2 regions of the Mesorhizobium sp. DxT genome follow, and region 1 is predicted to be linked to the other one. Evidence: riboswitches for the same ligand, from Rfam matches in the RefSeq annotation. Region 1 holds a riboswitch; the other holds the start of a gene.
The links. A riboswitch is a leader RNA that binds a small molecule or an ion and turns the genes downstream of it on or off. The one in region 1 is predicted to bind thiamine pyrophosphate.
Positions count from the first base shown of each region.

Region 2: linked by a shared signal. The riboswitch ahead of thiB (thiamine ABC transporter substrate binding subunit) and the one ahead of ACVJNE_RS08655 (ABC transporter permease) in region 1 are both predicted to bind thiamine pyrophosphate.

Region 1 covers NZ_JBZFLJ010000003.1:315,362-321,123, reverse strand. Annotated here, with positions in the region: gene ACVJNE_RS08675 (ABC transporter permease) at 1-277, shown strand, start outside; gene ACVJNE_RS08670 (iron chelate uptake ABC transporter family permease subunit) at 270-1,253, shown strand; gene ACVJNE_RS08665 (iron ABC transporter ATP-binding protein) at 1,250-2,008, shown strand; gene ACVJNE_RS08660 (TonB-dependent receptor domain-containing protein) at 2,213-4,261, shown strand; TPP riboswitch at 4,399-4,501, shown strand; gene ACVJNE_RS08655 (ABC transporter permease) at 4,627-5,370, shown strand; gene ACVJNE_RS08650 (ABC transporter substrate-binding protein) at 5,400-5,762, shown strand, end outside.
Region 2 covers NZ_JBZFLJ010000010.1:76,905-82,666, forward strand. Annotated here, with positions in the region: gene ACVJNE_RS18410 (ABC-F family ATP-binding cassette domain-containing protein) at 1-926, opposite strand, end outside; gene ACVJNE_RS18415 (thiamine diphosphokinase) at 929-1,576, opposite strand; TPP riboswitch at 1,679-1,802, shown strand; gene thiB (thiamine ABC transporter substrate binding subunit) at 1,845-2,846, shown strand; gene thiP (thiamine/thiamine pyrophosphate ABC transporter permease) at 2,854-4,458, shown strand; gene thiQ (thiamine ABC transporter ATP-binding protein) at 4,455-5,165, shown strand; gene ACVJNE_RS18435 (M48 family metalloprotease) at 5,347-5,762, shown strand, end outside.

The DNA.
Region 1 (5,762 bases):
GATCGTTTCGGTGATCTCCGCGCTGACGGTGGTCGTCGTCGGCATCATTCCCTTCGTCGGCCTCGTGGTGCCGGCACTGGTCTCCCGTATCGTCGGAGACAATCTGCGTCAGACAATTCCGCTGGTCGCGATCTCGGGAGCAACGCTGGTGCTTGGCTGCGACATCATCGGCCGGCTGCTGCGCTTTCCTTATGAAGTCCCCGTCGGCACCGTGCTGGGCGTCGTCGGCGCGCTGGCTTTCCTGGCCGTGCTTCACCTGAGACCGCGCCATGGCTGAGCTTGTGGACGCCATTCGACGGACGGCGCCGCGCCAGGTCCCCTGGCGGCTGGTGATAATCTGGTCGCTGGCTGCGATCCTCGCCTGCGTATTCCTGTTCACCGGCCTGCGCGGCAATATCGGCTTCGTCCTGAACCTGCGGCTGACGCAGCTCGTCGGCATGGTGCAGGTGGCCGTGGCTGTCGCTGTGTCGACGGTGGTGTTCCAGACGATTACCAACAACCGGATCCTCAGCCCCTCGATCATGGGCCTCGATGCGCTCTACCTGTTCTGCCAGACGGCGCTCGTCTTCGCACTGGGCGGCTTCGGTTACGCCGCGCTCGATCCGGCGTGGAAGTTCGGCGGCGAGGCGGTGCTGATGATGGCAGCCTCGGCGGCGCTGTTCGTGCCGATGCTACGCCGCGGCTCCGAGATGCTGATGATGATCCTGACGGGCGTGGTGCTCGGCCTGCTGTTCCGCTCCCTTTCATCGCTGCTTTCGCGGCTCATCGACCCGAATGACTTCGCCGTGCTGCAAGGCGCAAGTTTTGCCAATTTCCAGTCACTCGATCCAGCGCTGCTTGCCGCAGGGGCCACCGTGACCGTGCTCGGAACGCTGGCCGCATGGCGGACGCGGCATACGCTCGACGTCGTCGCGCTCGGGCGAGAAGCCGCGGTCGGCCTCGGCCTCGACTGGAACCGCACTGTCACCGCTCACCTTCTCCTCGTTGCCTGCCTCGTCGCCAGCGCGACGGCGCTGGTCGGGCCGCTCGCCTTTCTGGGACTGCTGGTCGTGGCGGTGGCCGAGCGCATCTGCGGCACGCGACGCCACGCCGTTCTGTTTCCGGCTGCCTGCGGCGTCGGCGTCGTGATGCTTGTCGGCGCGCAGCTCATCGGTCGCGCCGGCTTCGGCGGCGCTGTCGTCATCAGCGTTATCGTGGAGTTCGTCGGCGGGCTCGTGTTCCTGGCCTTGCTGTTTGCGCGGAGGCGCCAATGATCGAGATCGAAGACGTCTCCTTTGCCCGGCAGGGCACGCCGGTCCTGCAGGACATATCGCTTTCGATTCCCCCTGGCGGCGTGACGGCCCTCGTCGGACCCAACGGTGCGGGCAAATCGACCCTTTTGTCGCTGATGGCGCGGCTGCTGCCGCTTGAGACCGGCAGGATCACCATCGCCGGACAATCCGTCGCGCACACCCGGTCGGACGCGTTGGCACGCACGGTCGCGATCCTGCGCCAGGACACGCTCGTCTCCAGCCGCCTGCGCGTCGGGGAGCTGGTCGGCTTCGGACGGTTTCCCCACAGCCGCGGCCGGCTGACCGACGACGACCGCCATCTCATCGACGACGCGCTGCGGGAGTTCGACCTGATCGGACTTGCGGACCGGTTCGTCGAGACATTGTCGGGCGGGCAGCGCCAGCGCGCGATGGTGGCGATGGCCTATTGCCAGGGTTGCGACTGCATGCTGCTCGACGAGCCGCTCAACAATCTGGACATGTTCTACGCGCGCGAGCTGATGCGGATATTGCGCGACCTCGCCGACCGACAGGGCAAGACCATCGTCATTGTGCTACACGACATCAACCATGCCGCCACCTATGCCGACCGCATCGTCGCCCTGCGTGACGGCAGGCTCGTCAGCTTCGACCGCACCGATCAGGTGCTGGTGCCTGAAAGGCTCGAGCAGATCTTCGGCTACCGGATGGAGATCGCTACCGTGGATGGCCAGCCGGTGGTGCTGCACCACCGCTGACAGTGATCGCACGTTGCGTGAACGCCACAGCTTCGCCAAATCGCATATAATGTGGAGAATTTTTGTCATCTTTATTGCCATTTGGCGGCAGCAACCCTAGGAAAGCTTCCGGGCGGTGCATTGCAGCGGCTTCCGTTGTCCGGCGCCGGCAACGCAGGCTTTATCCGCTTCCATGGATTGGGGCATTTTCTGGGGGTTTCAGACATGACGTCGTTCTTCGACCGCGCACTTCTTGCCGGCACCGCACTTGCACTTCTTGCAAGTGCTTCCGCGGCCTTCGCCCAGAGCGAGGATGACACTGCCACCCAGGATGCGCCTGCGACGGAAGAAGCCGTACCGACCGCAAACGGTGCGACGCTGCTGCCTCGCCTCGATGTCGGCGCCGGAGCGGAAGGCACGGTCGGCACGAATGTGATCGCCATCACCCAAGACGAGCTTGAAAAGAAGCAGCCAAGTGACCTTCAGGAAGTGTTTTCCGGCGAGCCCGGCGTAGCGGTTGGCGGCGCCATCCCCAGCACGCAGAAGATTTTCGTCAACGGCGTCGACGAGACAAACCTCGCGGTCACCGTCGACGGCTCGCGCCAGAACAACAAGGTCTTCCACCACAACGGCACCTACCTGCTCGATCCCGCGCTGCTGAAGGCCGTGACCGTTCAGCCGGGTGTCGCTCCGGCCGATGCGGGACCGGCGGCACTTGGCGGCTCGATGGGTTTCGAGACGGTCGATGCCGTCGACCTGCTGGAGCCGGGCCGCAATTTCGGCGGCTTCATCAGCGGCACCTTCGATACCAACAGCGAGACCTACACGACCGGAATCAGCGCCTATGGCATAAAGGACGGGTTCGAGTTTCTCGGCTACCTGAACTACTCCAATGGCGGCAACTTCACCGCCGGCAACGGCCAGGAGATGCCAGGCACCGGAACCGACCTGCTGAGCGGGCTCGGCAAGCTCGCCTACGAGACGGAAGAAGGCCATCGCTTCGAGATCAGCCACGAACAGGTGCGCGACGACGAGATGCGGCCCTATCGTGCGAACTTCTATTTCAACCGCGGTCTTGAGCCGGAAATACGCCGCTACGAGCTCAACAGGCAGAACACCGTCTTCACCTACGACATGGTCGCGCCCGTCGACATGTGGGACCCGAAGATCGTGCTCGCCTACAGCCGCACGCAGGTCGAGACGCCGTTCTACGATTTCAGGACGGGCGAGATCGTCGCCCCGGCAATCGGCACCACAGCGAGCTTCAACGGCAAGGTCGAGAACAAGTTCGCCTTCGACATCGGCAGCGTGACCGCCGGCGTCGACTTTTACAACGACAAGGCGCATCTCAACTACGATGCCGTTCCGCCCGAACTGACCACGGAGCGCGCGTCCAATATCGGCGCGTACGCGCAGGCGCGGCTGGAGCCGTTCGACCGGACGCGTATTTCGTTCGGCGGCCGTGCCGACCACCAGTGGTTCACCGGCGTCGACGGATCGGACTGGACCAATGCGGGCGTCGGCGGCAACATCTCCGGCGAATACGACCTGCTGCCCGATTTCCTAACCGTAAAGGCGGGCGCTGCGCGCGTTTGGGGCGGCGTGCCGCTGGCGGAAAACTTCATCCACCGCACGACCTGGACCTACGGATCCGGCCCGGAACCGGTGACATCCGTCAACCTGACCGGCAGTCTCGAAGCGCGGTTCGACGGGTTCACCGTCGAGGCCGGCATCTTCCAGACCGACATTCGGAATGCGCGGTTCCCCTCGGCCGACCCCAACCGCTCCTACGATCTGGATTCGTGGGGCTGGGAAATCGGCGCCGGCTATGACTGGGGTCCGGGCTTCGTGCGCGCCAAATACGTCAACGTCTATGCCGACGTCGACGGCATTCCAGCGGATACCGAAGTCGGCCGCTACCTGACGACCCCCGTCGGCGAGATCATCATGCTGACAGCCGGCTACACCTTCGAGAACCACGGGGTCACTATCGGCGCCGACGCGGAATTCGGACTTGCGAACGATCGTACCCTGGTGCGTCACCCGAGCGATCCCGGATCGCCGAAAGTGGCCCTGCCGGCCTATGAGGTCGTCAACGCCTTCGTCGAATACACGCCGCCGCAGATGCAGAACATCACGCTGCGGGCCGAAGCGCGAAACATCTTCGACGAGGCCTATACGAGCCGCGCAAGCTACGGCCAGGACTTCGACGGCGTGATGCCGCATCTGGAGCCCGGCCGCACGTTCCGCTTCAACGCTCGGGTCCGCTTCTAGGATCGACCTATACAGACAACGAAATCGACTGCCTGAGGAGTGGCGGCATCGAAAGGTGCCGCCGCTCTTTCAGTTCTGGCCCCTTCGGACGCCGCATCTGGCCGAGTTGACGAGCGCCGCGGCCTTGCATAGGTTGCAGCCATTCCGAGGGGTGCACCGCACGGTGCTGAGACGGCGTTGAGCCGGACCCTTGAACCTGATCCGGGTCATGCCGGCGTAGGAACGGAAAAAGGGTCCCGCCAATCGGGGCAATCCTGATCTCTTCTTCGCTTCACCTGGATCTCCATGATGACCATCGGGAGATCGCCATGCAGCCATTCTTGTTCGAACGTCCGCCTGATCCGTCGACCTGAGCGCGAAGGCTCATGTCTCCACTGTCGACGGTTCTGCGCACTGTCGTCGTCCTGCTGGTCGCCTGGCAGGCGCTTGTGCTTGTGCTCGAACCGCCCCGCTACATCCTGCCGGGTCCGCTCGACGTCGCCGAGGCGCTATGGCGCCAGAGAAGCTATCTCCTTGCCAACACGGCCGTGACGCTGGCCGAGATCGCTATTGGCTTCGCGGCTGGCACCGCCCTGGGCATCGTCACCGCGTTGGGCATCGTCGCGCTGCCCCGGTTCGGCGCGGTCGCCTGGCCGCTGGTGCTGGTGGCGCAGGCCTTCCCCGTCTTCGTGATCGCGCCGCTGCTGGTGCTGTGGTTCGGCTTCGGCATGGCGTCCAAGGTCGCGATGACCACGCTGATCATCTTCTTTCCCGTTGCCTCTGCCTTTGCCGACGGTCTGCGGCGCACCGACCCCGATGTGCTCGACGCCGCCGCTTTGACGCAGGCCGGCAACCTCGAAACGCTGTTCCAGATCCGGGTGCCGCTCGCCTTGCCCGCACTGATTTCCGGCCTGCGGGTCGCGGCCCCGCTTGCGCCGCTGGGCGCGATCATCGGCGAATGGGTCGGCGCCTCCGCCGGCCTCGGCTTCGTGATGATCCAGGCCAATGCGCGGCTTCAGACAGACATCGTCTTTGCCGCGATGACCATCGTCGCAGCCCTCACCCTTGCCCTGCGCGGACTGGTCGACGCGCTGGCGCCGCTTCTCGTGCCGTGGGCAAGGGAAGCATGACGACCGAACCTTCAGGAGCCAACACCACCATGACAAGACCCATCCTTCTGGCCATAGCCCTCAGCCTCGCCGCGATAGGACAATCGCAAGCGCAGGAGCGCCTGACCGTATTGCTGGAGTGGTTCGTCAATCCCGACCACGCTCCGCTTGTCGTTGCACAGCAGCTTGGTCTGTTCGAGGAAGCGGGGCTCGACGTCGAGCTGTTGCCGCCCTCCGATCCCTCCATCGTGCCGCGCGCTGTCGCGTCTGGACAGGCCGACATCGGCATTCACTACCAGCCGAACCTCTATCTGGATCATGCCGCCGGTGTTCCGCTCATCCGCGTCGGGACGCTGGTCGAGACGCCACTGAACACCGTGACCGTGCTGGCCGACGGCCCGATCGAGAGCATC
Region 2 (5,762 bases), on a different contig from region 1:
TCGCCCCGCTGGATGCGCGTCGAGAAATCCTGCACGACAGCGCGATCCCCAAAACTCTTGGCGATATTGCGGGCTTCGATGACCAGCTTGCCGGACTCCGCACCCTCGGCTGCGGACATCGAGGCGATACCCTCGGGGCCACGCCTGCCACGAAACCGCTCGCGCATCGAATGGAGCTCGCCGAGCCGGCGCATGTTGCGCTTGCGCCGCGCGGTCACGCCATAGCGCAGCCAGTGCTCCTCGCGCTCGATCTGGCGGCCGAGCTTGTGCTGCTCCAGCTCCTCCTCCTCCAGGAGCCGGTCGCGCCATTCCTCGAAATGCGCGAACCCCTTGTCGAGCCGCCGCGTGGTACCGCGATCCAGCCACACTGTCGCCCGGGACACGCGTTCCAGAAACCGCCTGTCATGCGAGATCATGATGAGCGCCGACTTCGTGCGCTGCAGTTCGCCCTCCAGCCATTCGATGGTGGCCAGGTCGAGGTGGTTCGTCGGCTCGTCGAGCAGCAGAATGTCGGGTTCCGGCGCCATGACGCGGGCGAGCGCGGCACGCCGCGCCTCGCCGCCGGAAAGCGTGCCCGGCCGCTCGTCGCCCGAAAGCCCGAGGCTTTCGATCAGATAGGTGGCGCGATACGAATCGTCTGCCGGCCCCAGGCCGGCCTCGACATAGGCGAGCACACTCGCGTAGCCGTCCATATCGGGCTCCTGCGGCAGATAGCGCACAGTCGCTGTCGGCTGCCGGAAAATCTCGCCGTCCTGCGGCTCGACCATGCCGGCCGCGATCTTGAGCAGTGTCGATTTGCCCGATCCGTTGCGACCCACAAGCGCAATCTTCTCGCCGGAAGATGCCGAGAGCGAAGCGCCGTCGAGCAGCGGAGTGCCGCCGAAGGTCAGCCGAATGCCGTCAAGGGTAAGAAGCGGTGGAGCCATCGTCACATGCGGAAATAGGAAACAGGATGGGCGATCAGAAGGGCGCGACCGGACTGGAGCGTCACGCTCAGGTCGCCCCGCACTTCATTCGAGAGGGTCAACGACGAGCCGAAAGGAACCGTTCGGTCGGAAAGCGGCCATTTCGCACCGGATAGCGTAAGCCCTTCGAGGTCGGAGAACGGCAACACGCTGAACAGCGTCCCGTCCTCGTAATCGAAGCGCCTTGTAATGCCCGGCAACACGGGCGTTCCTTCCTGCTGACCACTGGTCAAAAGGCACTGTGTGCCCCCTTCGGCCAGCCGCAAAGCGGCCGCAAGATGCAGGAAGGCGTGATCGGCACGCGCGCCGCCGAACGCACCGACGAGGATAAGCTCGTCAGCGCCACGGGCCAGCGCGGCATCGATGGCGATTTCACCGTCGGTCTTGTCCTTGTCGGCCGGGAATATCTCGGTCGGCACGTCGCCATGGGCCTGCCTCAACCCGTCGTCGACGGAATCGAAATCGCCCGTCCACAATTCCGGAACGATGCCAAGCACGCTTGCGTGGCGGATGCCGGAATCGGCGGCGATCACCCGGGTGTGCTCGAGTTGGCCGGCAAGCCGGGGCGTGGCGACGAGGTCGCCGCCAAGAAGGATGGCGAAGCGGGTCATGCGCGTCGCCTCTATCACGCGAGCCCAATGAAGCGAAAGCGCCTTGCATCGCGTCTGCCAAACAATCGCTTGCCTAGCCTTGCCCGCAGCCCTATTTCTGGAACCGCTCTAACGGGGTGCCGGACGCGAACCATGCGGACCGGCTGAGAGGCATGAGGGGCAACCCTGCCAACCCGCTGAACCTGATCCGGCTCATACCGGCGGAGGGATTAGACGCTGCAGCCAAAGCGCCTGATTTCCCTTGAAACACAAGCCAAGGAGGCGCCCGATGCGCGACCGTTTTCTCATCATCCTCACCGCTTCTCTGGGTCTCGCCGCCATGCCGGCCGCAGCTCAGGAAAAGCTGACCGTCTATACCTATGAGAGCTTTACCGCCTCATGGGGTCCCGGCCCGGTCGTCGAGAAAACGTTCGAGGCAGAATGCGGCTGCGACCTGGAATTCGTTGCGGTGGCCGACGGCGTGGCGCTTCTGAACCGTCTCAAGCTCGAAGGCAGCGGCACGCAGGCCGATATCGTTCTGGGGCTGGACACCAATCTTACGCACGAAGCGCGCGAGACAGGCCTGTTCGCGCTACACGGCATTTCGCTCGAACGCGTTGATGTACCGGGCGGCTGGGACGACGACATGTTCGTGCCGTTCGACTATGGCTACTTCGCCTTTGTCTACGACACCGAGGCGATCGCGACGCCCCCCGCAAGCCTGAAGGAACTGGTCGAAGGCGACCCTGAGGAGAAGATCGTCATCCAGGACCCGCGCACCTCGACGCCCGGGCTCGGCCTGCTTTTGTGGGTGAAAGCTGTCTACGGCGACGACGCGCAGGCCGCCTGGGAGAAGCTCGGCCAGCGCGTGCTGACGGTAACGCCCGGCTGGAGCGAGGCCTACGGCCTGTTCACCAGCGGCGAGGCGGGAATGGTCCTTTCCTACACGACATCGCCCGCCTATCACGAGATTGCCGAGGACAGCCAGCGTTACAAAGCAGCAAGTTTCGAGGAGGGACACTACCTGCAGGTCGAGGTGGCGGGCGCAACGATCAAGGGCGCGGAGAACCCGCTGACCACCCAGTTCCTCGAATTCATGACCAGACCTGGTTTCCAGGATGCGATCCCCGAGACCAATTGGATGTTCCCGGCCGGCGAAACCTCAGGACCGCTCAACCCGGTCTTCGACACTCTCGTCGAGCCTTCCAAAACGCTCGCGTTCACGCCCGAGCAGGTCGCCCAGAACCGACAGCGCTGGATCGACGAGTGGCTTGCCGTGATGAGCCGCTGAACTCTCAATGACGCGCGATCGCCGCATTCTGGCAGGCATTTCCGCTCTAGCGGCGATCGCGGTGTTGATCGGCGGGGCCTTTGCGGGCCTCGCGTGGGAAGCATTCTCAGACTGGTCGGGCGCGCTTTCCGCATTCAATGCCTACCTCCTGCGGATCGTTCGTTTCACCTTGTGGCAGGCGGTTCTTTCGACGGTTCTTTCCGTCGTGCCGGCGATGCTCGTTGCGCGAGCGCTTGCGCGCCACCCCGCCTTTCCCGGCCGCAGCTTGATCCTGCGCATGTTTGCGCTGCCGCTGGCGCTGCCCGCCATCGTCGCAGCACTCGGCGTTCTGGCGCTGCTAGGCCGCGCGGGGCTTTTCGCCGATGTCCTTACCGCCGCGACCGGTGCGCGCTGGCAGGGCATTTACGGACTTTCGGGAATTCTGGTCGCTCATGTCTTCTTCAACCTGCCCCTGGCGACGCGGCTGTTCCTGCAGGCGCTCGAAACCATTCCTGCCGACCAGTGGCGACTTGTGGCTCAACTGGGCATCGGCGCCCGAACCGGCTTCCGGCTCATAGAATGGCCTGTGCTGCGCGCTGCATTGCCGGGGATCGCGGGCCTTGTCTTCATGCTCTGCGTAACCTCCTTCACCATCGTGCTGACGCTGGGCGGCGGCCCGCGTGCAACGACGCTGGAGGTGGCGATCTACCAGGCACTGCGCTTCGATTTCGACCCCGCCCGTGCGGTGACATTGACGGCGTTGCAGATCGTCCTCACGGCGGCAGTCGTAGCGGTACTGATCCGGCTCGGGGCAAACATGACGGGCGACGCGAACCTTCCGGTCGCCCCCCGCCGACCCGTCGTGGCTGGAAAGTTCGAGCGGGTCGCCAATGGCGCACTCATCCTTGCGGCCCTGCTCTTCGTTGCCGGGCCGCTTGCCGCGACCGTCATCGCAGGCTTGCGCGCAGACCTTGCGCGGCTGGCGGCAGACCCGGCCGTGCATGCTGCCACCATGACCAGCCTTCTGCTGGCGCTTATCGCCGCCTTGCTTTCCGTTGCGCTGTCGCTGGCACTCACCATGGCCCGGCGTGCGGTGGAATTGCGCAGATCGTCTTCAGGATCACCGTCCCTGCTTGAGCGTATGCTGGATACCGGTGCCGGCTTCGTCCTCGTCGTGCCGCCCATAGTCGTCGGCGCCGGCTGGTTCATCCTGCTTCGCCAGACCGGCAATGTCTTTGCGGTCGCCCCCATCATGGTGATAACCGTCAACGCCGTAATGGCGATGCCTTTTGCAATCCGGGCGATCAGACCCGCCTACGACGCGGCCAGCGCACGCCACGAAAGGCTGTGCGCCTCACTCGGCATTTCGGGCGTCAACCGCTTCCGCCTGGTGGATTGGCCATCCATCCGCCGCCCGATGTTGATGGCGCTCGCCTTCGCCATGGCGCTGTCGCTTGGCGATCTCGGGGTGATTGCCCTGTTCGGCTCCGATTCTGTGCAGACCCTGCCCTATCTGCTGCTGGCGCGTATGGGCAGCTACCGAACCGAAGATGCCGCAGGGCTTGCGCTTTTTCTTGGCATCCTTTGCCTCCTCCTGATGATGCTTGTCGACAACGCGAGGAGAAGCCGGTGAGTGGTGCCGCAGTCCGGCTCGATGACGTGGTTTTCAGCTACGGCGAGACCTCGATGGCCTTCGACCTCGCTGTCGGGGCGGGTTCCATCGTCGCTGTGATGGGACCGAGCGGTTCGGGAAAATCGACGCTGCTCAACCTTGTAGCGGGCTTCGAGACGCCGGCCTCCGGCCATGTGCTGATAGGTGATCTCGATGCAACGACCTTGCCACCGGCCCGACGTTCCGTTTCCATGATCTTCCAGGAGAACAATCTCTTTGCCCATCTGGACGTAGCCAGCAATGTCGGCCTCGGACGATCGGCGGCACTCCGCCTGTCGCCCAGGGATCGCGAGGACGTCGCTGCCGCTCTTGCCCGCACAGGGCTGACCGGCAAGGAACGGCGCCTGCCCGCCGAACTGTCTGGCGGAGAACGCCAGCGCGTGGCGCTTTCTCGCGTGTTGGTGCGCGATCGGCCGGTGCTGCTGCTCGACGAACCATTTGCCTCGCTCGGGCCCGCCTTGCGCCGCGAGATGCTGGAACTGGTGCGCGAACTGCACGCAGAACGGGGCATGACGATCATGATGATTACACACCACCCGGACGACGCCGAAGCGCTCGCCGACCATGTCGCTTTCATCGAAGACGGAAAAGTCGCTGCCTACGCAGCAGCGGAAAAGATGTTCTCGGACAATGCGCCTGCGGCATTCAGGGCTTACATCGGAGCTTGACAGCCCGCTTGCCGATGTCCCTGCCCGGAAGCCGACACAATTCCCGGTCAAATCCCGCAAACTGAAGGGCGTGGCTTGTTTCCGTACCGGGACTCTGGCTTAGCTCGTTTGCAACCCTTTTGCCTCTATTCCGTTTCTGAAGCATCGAATTCGATGAAAGGACAACGAGCTGTCCACGCCAATGCAGGATAAGTTGAAGCTCCGGTCCCAAACCGGACCGGGCTGCGCTCTGCGGCGCGGTGTGATCTTGCTCGGCCTGATTTCTTCGCTTGCAGGCTGCCAGGTGCTCGAAGGCGCGACCGGCAACAGCGACGCGTTCCAGCCCTCTGCCAATCCCGTTACCGTCGATACGGTCACCCGAAACGACCGCATGGCGGCGATCGCGCGCGAGCAGCATCCGCGCATTCTCGCGACATATGGCGGTGAATATTCTGATCGCAAGTTGGAGCGTATGGTCGCCAGGGTCGTCGGCACACTGACGCTCGACCCCGAAAACCCGAACCAGACCTACCAGATCACCATACTGAATTCGCCCAACATCAACGCCTTCGCTCTGCCGGGAGGCTATCTCTACGTGACGCGCGGACTGCTGGCGCT